One region of the Nocardiopsis sinuspersici genome, then DNA from elsewhere that is predicted to be linked to it. Evidence: predicted binding sites of a transcription regulator. Region 1 holds the regulator's gene; the other holds the start of a gene.
What was found. Region 1 encodes LexA, which represses DNA repair genes until DNA is damaged. Its sites were predicted from a motif close to TCGAACANNTGTTCGA; they were not measured.
Positions count from the first base shown of each region.

Region 2: the regulator LexA is predicted to act here: its motif matches at 2,354-2,369, upstream of NOSIN_RS20210 (DUF6504 family protein).

Region 1 is NZ_MCOK01000001.1:3,526,973-3,534,716, forward strand. Features, by position in the region: gene NOSIN_RS15250 (vitamin B12-dependent ribonucleotide reductase) at 1-2,001, opposite strand, end outside; gene nrdR (transcriptional regulator NrdR) at 2,154-2,636, opposite strand; gene lexA (transcriptional repressor LexA) at 3,318-4,037, shown strand; gene NOSIN_RS15265 (alpha/beta fold hydrolase) at 4,185-5,279, shown strand; gene NOSIN_RS15270 (hypothetical protein) at 5,323-5,946, opposite strand; gene NOSIN_RS26810 (hypothetical protein) at 6,034-6,468, shown strand; gene NOSIN_RS15275 (hypothetical protein) at 6,375-6,965, opposite strand; gene leuS (leucine--tRNA ligase) at 7,049-7,744, opposite strand, start outside.
Region 2 is NZ_MCOK01000001.1:4,668,633-4,676,376, reverse strand. Features, by position in the region: gene NOSIN_RS20225 (ROK family transcriptional regulator) at 1-1,022, opposite strand, end outside; gene NOSIN_RS20220 (GNAT family N-acetyltransferase) at 1,138-1,722, shown strand; gene NOSIN_RS20215 (NUDIX hydrolase) at 1,766-2,236, shown strand; gene NOSIN_RS20210 (DUF6504 family protein) at 2,382-2,642, shown strand; gene NOSIN_RS20205 (M48 family metallopeptidase) at 2,906-3,838, opposite strand; gene NOSIN_RS20200 (DivIVA domain-containing protein) at 4,075-4,818, opposite strand; gene NOSIN_RS20195 (hypothetical protein) at 4,846-5,166, opposite strand; gene NOSIN_RS20190 (N-acetylmuramoyl-L-alanine amidase) at 5,247-6,131, opposite strand; gene NOSIN_RS20185 (LPXTG cell wall anchor domain-containing protein) at 6,709-7,744, shown strand, end outside.

The DNA of each region.
Region 1 (7,744 bases):
GGCCTCCTCCGGCACGTTCACCGTCTTGGAGATCGCGCCGGACAGGAACGGCTGCGCCGCGGCCATCATCCGCACGTGGCCCATGGGCTGGATGTAGCGGCGGCCCATCGCGCAGTCGAACACCTCGTAGTGCTCGGGGCGCAGGCCCGGCGCGTTCACGACGTGGCCGTTCTCGGCCACGTACTCGACGATCGCCTCCACCTGCTCGTCCTGGTAGCCCAGGTTCCTGAGCGCGCGCGGGATGGCCTGGTTGACGATCTGCATGGAGCCGCCGCCGACCAGCTTCTTGAACTTGACCAGCGAGAAGTCCGGCTCGATGCCGGTCGTGTCGCAGTCCATCATGAACCCGATGGTTCCGGTGGGCGCGATCAGGCTCGCCTGGGCGTTGCGCCAGCCGTTGCGCTCGCCGACCTTGAGGCACTCGGCCCACTCGCGGGTGGCCGCGGCGTGGATCGGCTCCTCCAGGGATCCCACGGTGCGCAGGTCGTCGTTGGCGGCGGCGTGCTTGCGCATGACCCGCTTGTGGCCCTGCTCGTTGCGCTTGTAGCCGTCGTAGGGGCCGACCACACCGGCCAGCTCGGCGCTGCGCCGGTAGGCGGCGCCGGTCATCAGCGAGGTGACGGCGGCGGCGACGGCGCGTCCGCCGTCGGAGTCGTAGGCGTGGCCGGTCGCCATCAGCAGGGCGCCCAGGTTGGCGTAGCCGATGCCGAGCTGGCGGAAGGCGCGGGTGGTCTCACCGATCTTCTCGGTCGGGAAGTCGGCGAAGGTGATGGAGATGTCCATCGCCGTGATGACCAGCTCGGTGAGCCTGGTGAAGCCCTCCACGTCGAAGGTGTCGTCCTCGCGCAGGAACTTCAGCAGGTTGATCGAGGCCAGGTTGCAGGACGAGTCGTCCAGGTGGAGGTACTCCGAGCACGGGTTGCTCGCACTGATACGTCCGCTCTCCGGCGTGGTGTGCCAGTCCTGGATCGTGCCGTCGTACTGGAGGCCCGGATCGGCGCACTCCCACGCGGCCTTGGCCATGCGGTGGAACAGGTCCTTGGCGTCGACGGTGGCGACGGCCTCGCCGGTGGTGCGGGAGGTCAGGCCGAAGTCGGAGCCGGTCTCCACGGCGCGCATGAACGCGTCGGAGACCCGGACGGAGTTGTTGGCGTTCTGGTACTGGACGCTGAACATGTCGTCGCCGCCCAGGTCGACGTCGAAGCCGGCGTCGCGCAGGGCACGGATCTTGTGCTCCTCGCGGGCCTTGGTCTCGACGAAGTCCTGGATGTCGGGGTGGTCGACGTCCAGCACGACCATCTTGGCCGCCCGGCGGGTGGCGCCGCCGGACTTGATGGTTCCGGCCGAGGCGTCGGCGCCGCGCATGAAGGAGACGGGGCCCGAGGCGGTGCCGCCGGAGGAGAGCAGCTCCTTGCTGGAGCGGATGCGCGACAGGTTCACACCCGCGCCGGACCCGCCCTTGAAGATGATCCCCTCCTCCTTGTACCAGTCCAGGATCGACTCCATGGTGTCGTCCACGGACAGGATGAAGCACGCGCTGACCTGCTGGGCGGAGGCGGTGCCGACGTTGAACCACACCGGGGAGTTGAAGCTGAACAACTGGTGGGCGAGGGCGTACTTGAGCTCGTGGTCGAAGACCTCGGCGTCCTCGTCGGAGGCGAAGTAGCCGTGCTCGCGGCCGGTGGCGGTGTAGACGCCGACGACGCGGTCGATGAGCTGCTTGAGGCTCCACTCCCGCTCGGGGGTGCCGACCGCGCCGCGGAAGTACTTGCTCGCCACGATCTGGGTGGCGTTCATCGACCAGGAGGTCGGGAACTCCACACCGCGCTGTTCGAAGTTGACCGTGCCGTCACGCCAGTTGGTCATGACGACGTCGCGGCGCTCCCACTCCAGGGAGTCGTAGGGGTGCACGCCGGGAGAGGTGAAGACGCGCCTCACCTTCATCCCCTTGCGGTTCCCCTTGCCCTTGCGTCCTGTCGGACCGCTGGCGGTCTCCGTCATCGCGGAATCTCCCCTACCTCTACCTCGTGGGCACGGCTACCGGCCGTGCGCGGCGTCTTGTCGTGGGATGGCGCGGGACCGGACGTGCTCTTCTCCGTGCCCGCCCCGGGGCGGCGCCCCTCCCGCGGTCGCCTCCCGGCCGCGGGAGGGCGCTACCCGGTGGTACTGGTCTGGGTGTCGGGCTCGGGCTCACGGTCCCGCCGCAGGCTGGCGATCTCGGCCTCGAAGTCGGCGAGGCTCTCGAAGCCGCGGTAGACGCTGGCGAAGTGCAGGTAGGCGACCTCGTCGAGTTCGCGCATCGGTCCGAGGATGGCCAGGCCGATCTCGTGGGCCGGGACCTCGGCCAGGCCGCGGCCGCGGATCTCCTCCTCGACCTGCTGGCCGAGTTTGGCGAGGGCGTCCTCGGAGACCGGACGGCCCTGGCAGGCCCGGCGCACCCCGGCGATGATCTTGGCCCTGCTGAAGGGCTCGGTGACCCCGGAGCGCTTGGCGACCATCAGCAGGACGGTCTCCTGGGTGGTGAACCTGCGCTCGCAGACGGGGCAGGACCGGCGGCGCCGGATGGCCGCGCCGTCGTCGGTGGACCTGCTGTCGATCACCCTGGTGTCCGGATGACGGCAGAACGGACAGTGCACCCTGGTTCACCTGCTTCTCTCACCGAACGACGACCCTTAGATACTACTAAACTACAACCACAACTTCTAGGTGAGAACCTCTTCCCCAAACACCAGATGTTGTGGTCGAACCTAGAGGTCCGCGCCGCGCGACGCAACTCTGACAGGGGCGTGTCCCCGCACGGCGAACGACCGCGCGGCCACGGGGACGACGACGGCGAAGGAGCGGGAGGATCCGGCGCCCGGACAGGGGGACTCGGCGCCCGCCGGCCTCCCGGGGGCGTCCGGCACCGCGGTCCAGGATAACGCCGAGGACCGCTCGGGCCGCGAACCGCGGCGGCCCGCCGTGCCGGGAATCACCACGTCACCGGAATTTCGGCCGGACCGGCGCAGGAGAAGATGTCTTCCGCATCACACCGAAACGAGCCCCGCGGACACCTGTTCGCGCATTCGTGGGACAACGCGGCGTGAACGCGTGTACACACATAAGTACGGGCCGGGAATTGACCGCGGAAAGGCGCGGAGGCAATTACTCCGGTCTCGAACGCTTGTTTGATATCACCGTGCGCAACGACTAAAGTTGGCGGTGATATCACGCTGGTTTCGCCGTCACGCAGACCCCCAGGTCGGCGCGGTCGCGGGCCGGCGGTGGCAGTCACACAAGCAGGCCCTGACCGAACCGAATGCCGAGGAGGCCCGGCCGTGCCGGAGGAGAATCCCGGGACCGCGGACACCGCCACCGTTCTTGCGCCAGTGGAGAACGCGGGCGGGTCCACGCCCGAAGCCCCCAAACTCACCGCGCGCCAGCAGAGCGTGCTGAACTGCATCCAGCGCTATGTGCGTGAGAGGGGCTTCCCCCCGTCCATAAGGGAGATCGGGGAGGTGGTCGGCCTGTCCAGCCCGTCCAGCGTGGCGCACCAGCTCAAGGTGCTCCAGCGCAAGGGCTACCTGCACCGCGACCAGAACCGGCCGCGTGCGGTGGAACTGCGTACTCCCGGCCGCGCCGGCGGGCAGGCCGTGACCCCCGAGGACATCGATCCCTCGCGCGCCGCGGCCGTGCCGCTGGTCGGCCGGATCGCCGCCGGCGGCCCGATCCTGGCCCAGGAGTCGGTGGAGGACGTGCTCGCCCTGCCCCGCCAGCTGGTCGGCGAGGGGCACCTGTTCATGCTCACCGTCGTCGGCGACTCGATGACCGACGCCGCGATCACCGACGGTGACATGGTGGTGGTCCGCCAGCAGCCGGACGCCGAGAGCGGCGACATCGTGGCGGCGCTGCTGGACGAGGAGGCGACCGTCAAGGTGCTGCGCCGCGAGGAGGACGGCCACGTGTGGCTGATGCCCCGCAACGAGGCCTACGAGCCCATCAACGGCGACGCCGCCACCATCCTCGGCAGGGTCGTCGCGGTCATGCGCCGCGTCTGAGTCCTCGCGTCCCCGGCCCGTCCCCCCTCGGACGGACCGGGGACCTCCCGTGCCGGAGGGGAGCGCCCGGCCGCGGACGGCACGGTGGAGGACCCCGCACGCGTGGACGGCAGCGGGGCCGCCGACGCGAGCCGCTAGGCTGAGAGGGTGTTCACACCTGCCTCCTCCCCCACCGCCCGCCTGCGCGCCGCGCTGGTCGGCGGGGTCGCCGTCGCCTTGTTGTCCACCGCCTGCGCACCCGCGTCGGAGGACGGCGCGAGCGCCGAGGTACCGGGGGTCGGCGGCACCGAGAGGGAGCTGGCCTTCGAGGGCGGCGGGCACGAGGTGTCCGCGAGCTTCCGTACGCCGGAGGGTGTCTCCGGCACCGTCCCCGGCGCGCTCATCATCTCCGGCAGCGGCCCCACCGACCGCGACGGCAACAGCGACATGCGCCCGGACGCCAACACCAACTGGAACCTGTCCCGGGTGCTGGCCGACGCCGGGGTGGCCTCGCTGCGCTACGACAAGTACGGCAGCGGATCCGGCTTCGTGCCCCCGGTGCCCGGAAGCGAGGTCCGGTCGGTGGACCCGCGGCTCTTCGACGAGCAGGTCGCGGCGGCCTACGACGAACTCGTCTCCCAGCCCGAGGTCGACCCCGAGCGGGTGGTCGTCGTCGGGCACAGCGAGGGCGCCCTCTACGCGCTGCGCGCCCACGAGCTCATCGACGACGGCGCCCCCTCCCCCGCCCTGGTGCTGGCCGCTCCCCCCGGTACCCGCTACCTGGACCTGCTCGACCGACAGCTCACCGAGCAGGTGCGCGTGGCCGAGGCCCTGGGCCAGGTCGAGGAGGGACAGGCCGTCCAGACGCTCTCCGACGCGCGCGCCGCACGGGCGGCGCTCAGGGCGGGCCGCCCCCTCGGGTCGGCGGACATCGACACGGTGGTCCAGGGCGTCTACTCCCCGCGGAACGAGGACTTCCTGGCCTACATGGACTCCTTCGACCCCGTGGAGCTGGGTGAGGACCTGCCCGAGGGCACACCCGTGCTGGTGGTGTGGGGCGAGGAGGACGCCCAGGTCTCCCGCGAGGACGTGGACCGGCTGATGACCGGTCTGGAGGACGCCGAGCGCGTCGACATCCCCGGCGCCGACCACATCCTCCGCCGCTACGAGGACCAGCCCGGCTCCACCGTCCTGGACTCCCAGCGGCCCTTCGCCGAGGAGGTCTTCCCGGCGCTGGAGGAGTTCCTGGAGACCGCCTGGTAGCCCGTGCCGGCTCCGCGGCCGGCCGACGCCGCAAGGCCGGCGGCTACTCCGGGATGGACTCCGGCAGCGCCTCCACCACGGACACCGCGAGCTCCTCGGCTCCCGCGACGATCCGCTCCTCGTCGCCCGGCTCCGACGCGTCGTAGCCGGCCGCCACGCTGTAGCAGGTCTCCAGGTACAGGTTGGACACCCGGGCGCCCACGCAGGAGACCGTGAACGGCTCGCCCTGGATCCAGGTCACCGCCTCGTCGCCGACCCCCTCCAGCTTCCGGGTCTCGTGCTGGGAGGTGGTGGTGCGCAGGTTGTCGACGGCCGTCGTGACACCGCCCGGGTTGGGAGCGGCCACCATCACCAGCGTCGCGGCGCCCGGGACCGCCCGGCCCGGCCCGCCCGGGGTCGCCCACCGGCACTGCCGGCCCGAGCCGAAGGGGTCCCTCTCGCCGCCGACCGGCTCATCGACCTCCAGCTCGTGGTCGGGCACCAGCTCGTCCAGGGTCTCCGTCTCGGCGACGGCGCACCCGGGCGCGGACGCGAAGTCGCCCGTCGCGGGGTCGTCGCGCACCACCGCGTACCAGATCGCCCCCGCCGCGAGCACGATCAGGACGAGTGCGGCGGCGACCACCGCTGTGGTGGCGCACCCCCGGCTCTGCGGCTGGGCGGACGGCACCGTCTCGGAGACGGGCGATCCCTGCGGTGGGGGCTGCGGCCACCGCTGCTGCGGGTACCGCCCCTGGGGCTGCACCGCCTGCTGCGGGTGGTACGCCTGCGGCGGCTGCCGGGAGGGCTGGGGATACTGCTGCCCGGATGGCCGCGCCCGCGGCGGCTGCGCCTGCTCAGGGAACTGCTGGGAGAACCGGGCTTCCTGAGACTGCGGCGGCTGCTGCGGCTGCTCGGGGGACTGCTGGGAAGACCGAGATTCCTGAGGCTGCTGCGGCTGCCCAGGCAGTTGCTGCCCAGGTGGCTGCTGCGGCTGCGGCGGCTGCTCGGGTGGCTGCTGGGAGAACCGGGCTTCCTGAGACTGCGGCTGCTGCCCCTGCCCCTCGTTCCGCCCGTGCTCCTGTCCCCGCGGATGCCGGGGATCGGGGTGCTGGTCGCTCACAAGGCCTCTCCGAGCTGTTCGGCGAACTCCACGGCCAGGTCTCGGGCGTCATCGAAACCGACCGGTTCGGCGCCGGAGGTCCCGGCGTAGGACACCCGCACGAGCAGGTTGTCGGTGGTGAAGGCCAGCTCAGCGGTCCCGGGCGCCTGGCCGTGCCACACACGGCCCTCGCCGGAGGGCAGTTCCACCTCGTCGCCGCGTACGGGCACCAGGGCGGCGTAGGCCTCCCGTGCCCGTTGGTCGCCGCTGACCGGCTCCTCCCCCGTGCCGTCGGTGAAGCGGGCGGACAGGTGTACGCGCAGCACCCCCTGCGGGCCGTCGGCCGGCCCCACGGAGGACCACGAGCACACCGAGCTGTCCCCGCCCGGCAGGGGGCCGTGCTCGGAGGTCTCCGGGACGGCGCCGGGCACCAGTCCCGTGACGAGCGCGTCGGAGACCACCCCGCACCCGGGAGCGGCGGCGTGGACGTCACCGTTCTCGGGCATGTCCGGGTCGTCCCCGGCCAGCCACAGAGCACCGCCGATCGCGGCCGCGGACAGCACCACCGCGCCCGCACCGACCACGGCCACCCGTACGAGGGGACCCACCCGGCCACCGCCTCCCTGTCGGCCGCCGCGCCGACCGCACGCGGACGGCGGCCGCCTCCAGCGGCCGCCGTCACCCGTACCGGTCAGCCGACGACGATGTTCACCAGTTTCGGCGCGCGCACGACCACCTTGCGGATCTGCTTGTCGCCGATGAAGCCCTGCGCCTTCTCCGACGCCAGGGCCAGCCGCTCCAGTTCCGCCGGGTCGATGTCGGGCGCGACGGACAGCTTGTCACGGACCTTGCTCTGCACCTGCACCACGCAGGTCACGGACTCCTGTACCAGCAGGTCCGGGTCGGCCTCGGGCCAGTGGCCGACGGCGACGCTTTCAGTGTGGCCCAGCTTCTCCCAGCCCTCCTCGGCCACGTAGGGCGCGAACAGGGACAGGGAGACGGCCACGAACTCGGCGGCCTCACGGACCGCCGGGTCGGCTGCGCCGGGACCGGAGTCGATGGCCTTGCGGGCGGCCGAGACCAGCTCCATGACGCGGGCGATGGCCACGTTGAACCGCCGGGACTCGATCAGGGCGGTGATCTGGTCGACGGCGCGGTGGGTGGCCCGGCGCACCTCGGTGTCGCCCTTCGAGGGATCGGTGCCCGGCTCACTGGCCGCACCCGCCTCGGCCATCACCCGGTAGGCGCGGTTGAGGAACTTCTGCGCGGCCACCGCGGAGACGTCGGCCCAGTCCACGTCCTCCTCGGGCGGGGAGGCGAACAGCATCGTCAGCCGGACCGCGTCCACGCCGTAGGCGTCGATCTCCCTGCCCAGGTCCACGCCGTT
Region 2 (7,744 bases), 1.1 Mb from region 1:
CCCGGGTTGGTGACGTTGATGAGCATGGCCAGGCCCCGGCCCAGCCACGTGCCCGCCCGCTCCAGCGCGCCCACGGCCGTCGCGTCGCCGCCGCGGGCGCGCTCCACCGCCGCCTCCACCAGCCGGGCGACGTCGTCGCCCGAGAGCGGGCGGTCCGGGACCAGGTCGGGTACGGCCCCGCGCAGGATCGTCCCGATCCCGGCCAGCGCCTCCAGGCATCCCCGCCGCCCGCACGCGCACTCCGGCCCGTCCGGGACCAGCGACAGGTGGCCCACCTCGCCCGCGAACCCGCTGGAACCGCGCAGCGGCTCCCCGCCGACCAGCAGTCCGGCGCCGATCCCCACCTCGCCGGTCAGGTACACCAGGTCGGCCGTGCCCGCGAACGAGCCCACCCGGTACTCGGCCACCGCGCCCAGGTTCGCGTCGTTGTCCACACGCACCGGGACGCCCTCCATCCCGGCCTCGCGCAGCAGGTCCGACAACAGCCCGCGCAGCGGCACGTCGCGCCAGCCGAGGTTGGGCGCGTGCGTCACCGTCCCGTCGTCGATCAGCGCGGGGACCGCCACGCTCACCCCCACCACGGTGCGCCCGCTCAGCCCAGGGTCCGCGGCCATCGCGCTCAGGGTGTGCGCGATGTGCCGTGCGCACTCCCGCGCCCCGGCCGACCGGGCGTCGAAGGGGACGTGGCGGCTGACCAGTTCACGCTGGAGCAGGTCCACGGCGACCACCGACAGGTAGTCCACGTTGACCTCCAGGCCGACCGCGGCGATCGAGGAGTCGTCCAGGGCCAGCAGCACCCCGGGGCGGCCCACCCGCTGCCGGGAGTTGCGCCCCGTCTCCCGGACCAGCCCGCGCGCCATGAGGTCGGCGACCAGGCTGGACACCGTGGTCTTGTTCAGCCCGGTGGCCGAGGCGACCGCCGCCCGCGAGCAGGGGGACAGTTCGCGGACCGTGCGCAGCACGACCCCCAGGTTCGTCTCCCGAACCCTCTGGAAACTCACCGTTCCCGAACCGACCGTCACCTGGTCCCCCTCGCCTCGCCCGACGCGGCACACTGTGCCCGGATCGTACAGGGGCGTCCGGGCGCGCCCCGAAAACCGGTTGTGCCCTCCCGGAGTCTCTGGTGGGATCCGGAGCATGGTGCCCCACGACGTCTTCCGCGACCAGCCCGTCCTCACCGGGACGAGGGTCCGACTCGAACCGCTCGACGCCGTGACCGGCGCCCACTTCGTCGAACCCGTCCTGAACATGGACCCGGAGGTGCGCCGCCTCACCGGTACCCACCGCAGGTTCACCGAGGAGGAGCTGCTCCGCTGGGCCGCGACCCGCCCCGACCACCACGACCGCGCCGACTGGGTCGTCTTCGGCCGGGAGGACGGCGCCTCCCTGGGCGAGTGCGCCCTGATCGACCTGGACCCGGACAACGCCAGCGCGGGCTACCGGATCGCGCTCAACAGCATGTCCGTCACCGGCAGGGGCTACGGGACCGAGGCCACCGACCTGGTCCTGGAGTACGCCTTCACCGTGGCCGGGCTGCACCGGGTCTCCCTGGAGGTCTTCGCGTTCAACACCCGTGCCCAGAAGTCCTACGCCCGGTCCGGGTTCGTGAGGGAGGGCGTATGGCGCGGGTGCCTGCGCTGGGACGGTGAGTGGCACGACGCGGTGCTGATGTCGATCCTGGCCGAGGAGTACGCCGAGCTGCGCGCCGCCCGGAACCGGTAGCGGTTCTCCCGGCCCGCCGGCCCCAGCGGTTAGTCTCGGGCCCATGCCCGTTCCCGAGTTCCTCCTCGCACTGCGCCGACACGTCGGACACGGCCTCCTGCCCCTCGTGGGCGTGACGGCGGTGGTGATCGGGGAGGAGGGCGAGGTCCTGCTGCACCGGCGCGCCGACGACGGCCGCTGGTCCACGCCCGGCGGCATCCTGGAGCCCGAGGAGGAGCCCGCCCGGGCCGTGGTCCGCGAGGTCCGCGAGGAGACCGGCGTGGAGGTCGAGGTGGAGCGGCTCGCCAGCGTGGCCGCCCAGGAGCCCTTCACCTACCCCAACGGCGACCGGGTGCAGTTCCTGGACCTGGCCTTTCGCTGCCGTCCCGTGGGCGGCGCCCCCGACACCAGCGGCGACGAGACGCTGGAGGTGCGCTGGTTCGGTCCGGACGCCCTGCCGGACATGCCCCGGCGCATCCTCGACCGGATCGGGTACGCCCGCGAGGACCGCACGGACCCCTTCTACGTCACCTGAACCGCTTCCGGCCGACACGCCGACCGGGGGTCCACCACCCGCCGCACCGCCTGCCCCTAGGGTGTTCCGCGACCGCCGGGCACATACGGGCCCGGCCTTCCGAGATCCTTGACTTTCTCGAACGCGAGTTCGATAGGCTGCCCGCGTGAGTCTCCTGAACGAACAGATCGACGTCCGCTCCACCGAGGGCGGGAGCCCCGTGCGGTTCACCTGGCGCGGCCGCACCTTCCGGGTGCGCAGGATCATCGGTGACTGGCCCGTGCGCCCCGAGGCGCCCGGCACTCCCGCCACCGGGGTCCACATGCTCCGCGTCTCGGCCGAGTCCGACGCCGGCGAGCCCAGCATCGTCGACATCTCCCGCGACGCCGGGTCCGACCGCTGGACCATGCGCCGCCAGTGGAACTAGGGCGTGTGTGGTGGGTGCCGCCCGTCGTTTGGAGGGCGCTGCGCGCGGATCCCTCCTTGTCCGGGCGCCCTGTAGGCGGGAGCCTTCGGATCCGCCGGTATGGCGGCTCGGCCCGCGCCGCCGCCCGCCACCGCCCTCGAACGACGGCCTCCGGTCGCAGTACCTGTCGTCCCGCCTACGGATCCTCCAGAACCCCGTCGGCGCCCGAACGACACCCCCGGGGGCTGAGCGAGTACGCACAACACAGGTGGGACCCCGGGGTGTTAGAGGAAGACCCTGCCGCGCCGGGTGCGGTCGCGCAGGGCGGCCATCCGGCGGGTGTTCCCCGGCCGCCGGACCAGCAGGTGGTACAGCAGCAGCGAGAAGCCCCGGTCGGTGCGCGCCCGGTCCGCCATCTCACCCATGTTGATCCGCGTGTACAGGCGTCCGCCCCCGGCGGTGATCCGCGCGGCGTAGGCCCCCTCGGGGACGTGCGCGTAGGCGTGGTTGTCGGCCGTGTACTCCATGGCCCGCGACAGCGCCGCTCCCAGTCCGGGGACCAGGTCCGCGCCCAGGGTCGCGGTCCTTCGCCAGAAGCCGGCGTGTCCGGCGGCCACGTGCCCCAGCTGGTGCGCGACCAGGAAGGCCAGCGCCCGCGGATCACGGACCCTGCCGTCAGGACCGAACAGCTCGTCCGACAGCACCAGGTACCGGCGCAGCCCGTGCCCGGCGGCGTCCGTCTCCCGGTGGCGCCCTCCCACCCGCACGTACACCTCCGGGGTCCGGGACAGCCCCATCCCGGCGGCCAGCGACACCACCGTCCGGTACACCTCGGGGAACTGGGTGGGCGAGATCTTCACCGACTCCGCCCTGCGCCGCGCGTACAGCAGCCCCCGCACCTTCCAGTACACGGCGGCCACCGCGGCCGGGACGGCGGCCGCCCACACCCACGACCCCGTCGCGGACCACACCGCGTGGACCAGCCCGGCGGCCATCAGCAGGGTCACGCCCACGCACACGGCCAGCAGCGGCGCCTCCCACGGGTGCGCGGGCGCCGGGACGACCTCCTCGTCGGCGTCGAGCGCGTACGGTTCCCCGGGGTAGCCGGGAAGGGCGGGCCGCTGGTCCGCTCCCGGGCCGGACACCGCGGAACCGTCGGGCACACCGTGGACCGAACAGGCGGTGGCACGCCCCTCCGGCGGCGTCACATGGGACATCCTGCCTCCCCTCGGGTCGCGGCGGTCTGCGGGACGGCGGGGGATGACTACTTCCTGTGTCCGAATATTACTTTCCGCTGCCCTGGGGGTGGGGTTGGCGCGCGACGGCGTGTCCGGGACCCTGCCCGTCCAGCGGGCAGGAGCCGGTGCGCCGCCGCCTTCGGAGTACCCCCGTCACCGGGAGCCCCCCGATCCCGAAACGTCACCCGGGGTGACCGCGGTGGTCGGGGAGGCGGTCAGCCCGGCCGCTCGTACTGGCGCATCTCCTCGGCGAGCACGTCCAGGAAGCGGTCCACCTGCGCGGGGTCGTACCCCGGCCGCGCGCGTGTGGTGGCGAACTGGACCCGCTCCACCTCGGCGGCGGTGAGGGTCGCCCGTTCGGGCTGTCCCCGCTGGAGCACGCCCAGCGTGAACTCGGCACGGTCCAGGAAGTCGTCGACCTCCTGCTCGTTGTAGCCCGTGGTCAGCCGGGTCGTGGCGAACTGCTGCTCCCGGATGTCCTCGGGGGTCATCCCGAAGCCCCGTGGCGGCCGGGGCGGCCGGTCGGACGGCCCTGTTCCATGACGCTGCCGCGGTTCGTCCGGCGGATGGCCCTGGGTCCGCGAGGGAGTGCCCGGGACACCGGGGCCGCCAGGACGGCCCCGGCCTCCCACGGGTCCGGGGGGCGGGGGCGGCTGCTGCTGACCGTTGGAGCGCCCGAGCCCGCGTCCGGCCAGGTCGGCGACCACGGTGTCGAGGAAGTCGTCGACCTCGTCCTCGTGGTACCCCGGGCTCAGCCTCGTGGTGCGAAACCGCGCGTTGCGCACCTCGTCGGCCGTGATGAGGGGGCCGGTGCGCGGCCCGCCCTCCAGGGCGATGAGCGTCGCCTCGATCCGGTCCAGGAGTTCGTCGACGTCCTCCTCGTTGTAACCCGGGCGCAGACGCACCGTGTGGAACTTCTTTTCGCGGATGTCCGCCGGTGTCAGAGGCATGGTCCCCATTGTGCAGTTCCGAGGTTCTCCGGGCGGTTATCCCCGGGCTGTGCGCGACTCGGCGTCGTCGAGCCGTTCCGCGAGGTCGGACAGGACGTACGAGACCTGGCTGCGGTCGTATCCGCGCAGGACCAGGTCCAGGGTGGCCGCCCGCAGCTCCTGGGCGGTGATGGGGTCCGGGTTCTGCTCCGGAGGCAGGCCGGCGATCGGTATCGCCGCGTCGGTGAAGACCGGAGCGCCGGTGAGCGTGGCCAGAGTGAAGTTGACGCGGTCGATGAGACCGTCCACCTGGTGGCGGTGGAAGCCCCGCAGGACCACGTCGAAGGCGGGCAGCGGCTGGGGCGCAGGGGACGTCATGGACGCATTATGCCTGTCGGGGGTGGCCTCCGCCACACACCGCGGCCGTTTGCGGCCGGGTGCCTGCGTCCCGGTCCGCCTCACTGACGCGTGAGGTAGGTGGACAGGCCGAGGGCGATGGCGTCGGCGGCCCGCTTCCGCCACGCGGGGTCCTTCATGAGCGCGGCGTCCTCGGGGTTGCGCATGTTGCCCGTCTCCAGGAACACCTTGGGCACGTCGGACATGTTCAGCCCGCCCAGGTCGGTGCGCACGTCCAGGCCCTCGTCGGCGAGGTAGTCGGCGGTGGGGACGCCGCTGCCCTCCAGGTACGCGTGGTGGAGGTCCTCGGCGAGCAGCCGGGAGGGCTCCACGATGTCATCGGTGAAACCGTCGACGTCGCCGGGCGTGATCACGTGGAAGCCGCGCCCCGACTCGGGGCCGCCGTCGGCGTGGATGGACACGGCCGCGTCCGCCCCGGCCTCGTTGCCGATGCCCGCGCGCTCGTCGATGCACGGCCCGACGCCCTCGTTGTCCTCGCGGGTGAGGACGACCGTGGCGCCTTCGGCCTCCAGCCTCTCCTCGACCAGGACGGACAGCTCCCAGTTGAACTCGTGTTCGGCATAACCGCTCGTGGTCTCGGTGCCGACGGTGTCGCAGGCCTTCTCGTTCGGCCCGGCGGGGACCATCGCGCTGATCTCGTCGGAGGCGGAGGCGTTGCCGCCGTTGTGGCCGGGGTCGATGACGACGACCCGGCTGTCGAGGGGGCCGTCGTCGGCGGGTTCGCCGTCGGACCCGCCCGAGGCGCCGCCGTCGGACGGGTCGGCACCGTCCTCGGGGCCGGGAAGCGGCGGGGCCGCGGTGGGGTCGGCGCCGGACGGCGTTCCGGTCGACGCGGAGCAGGCGGCGGTGAGGAACAGGACCGAGGAGGCGAGGGACAGGGCGCGGACGGCGCGGCTCCGGGGCCCCGGCGGTACGGAGACGGGCATGCCCACAACCTAGCCGTTCGCGGTGTCCCGAACGTACCTCCGTGAGGGGCGCGGGGCACCGGGAACGCGACCGGTGCGGGAGTGCGGGATCCGGCCGGACGAGCGGCGGGCCGCCGGGCACATGGTCCCTCGCGCCGGAGGACACCGGATTGCCGGAAGCCATTCCAGAGACATTCCGGTGCGACACACTTATTAGTAAGACGCTTGATTCGTCGGTTGGTTTACAGGGACAGCAAAGATTTTTCCCAATCGAATGAGGCTGTCGCTCAGGGTAACATCGACATCTGGCGTGATGCCTTTGTTATGCCATTCATTGGCCTTTTACGGTCGCTCGATGTAAGCTCCTGGTCAGGAAACGGGACGTGGTTCCGACCCGGCCCCGCAAGGCTCCTCCGCCTTGTCGTTGCGGCCGTGTCCACCTGTTTCCGCTGGCAGTGGGCTTCTGTACGCCTTCGCCGTCCCCCATCCGACCCTGGTTCGTGATTCCCGCGCCCCGAGCTTCTCCACAGCCTGCGGTGGTACGCGTGTCCAGGCCAGCCCGACGAGTTCGGGCTGTGGCGATCCGAAGAGGATTGACTTGAAGAACAACCGCGTTACCGCGCGCCGCATTCTGCAGGGTGGTGCCGCTTTTGCCGCCCTGGGTGCGCTCAGCATTTCCACGGCTCTTCCCGCCGCCGCCGACACCCAGACCGTTGGCTGGGCCCACGCCAACGTCGCTGACGGGCTCGGTGTCGCCGCGACCCACATCACCCCGAAGGGCCAGGAGGACAGCGCCTCCAACGGTGGCACCTTCGCGCTCGACGACTACCTCAGCATCGACGCCTCCACCTCGGCCACGGTGAACGCCGGCGGGGCGACCTCGACGACCACGGTGAACAGCGCGCACCTCCAGCTCACCGCCTCCGACGTCGACGCGATCCTCGACGAGATCGAGAACCCCGAGGACAAGCCGTCCGAGGAGCCCTCCTCCCCCGAGAGCCCGTCCGACGAGCCCTCTCCTCCCGCTGAGACCCCGTCCGACGAGCCCTCCACCGACGACGGGACCGACGGCGGGACCGATGGCGGAACCGACGGCGAAGGCGACGGCACCGGTGGTGACGGCGCGGCCGACGGCGGCGCGGACGACGGTGAGGACGGGTCCGGTGGCGGTGAGGCCGGCGACGGCGCCGGTGGGACCGGCGGCGAGACCGGTGGAGCCGGCGACGGCGCCACCGCGCCGGAGGAGTCCGGCGACGAGTCCGGTGAGACCGGTGGCGAGAGCGGCGAAGGCGCCGGTGAGGCCGGCGATGGCACCGACGCCTCTTCCGCCCCGGCCGCCGCGGCCTCGGCCGAGGAGACCGTCACCCTGGAGGCGGACGACACCGCGCCGGCCGCCAACGGTGACGAGATCGTCCTCGACGCCACGATCAGCGGTGCGAGCGTCACCACCACGCAGAGCTGGAACGGCGACGTCTCCCACTCCTTCGAGGGCGGCGACGTCTCCATCGGGGTGAACGAGCTCGACGCCGAGGTCGGTCCCCTGTACGTCGACGAGGGCACCTACCCCTCCGAGGACGCCGGCTTCGAGTGGAACGACGCCTACACCGCCCTGCTGGTGGACGTCACCGTTCCCG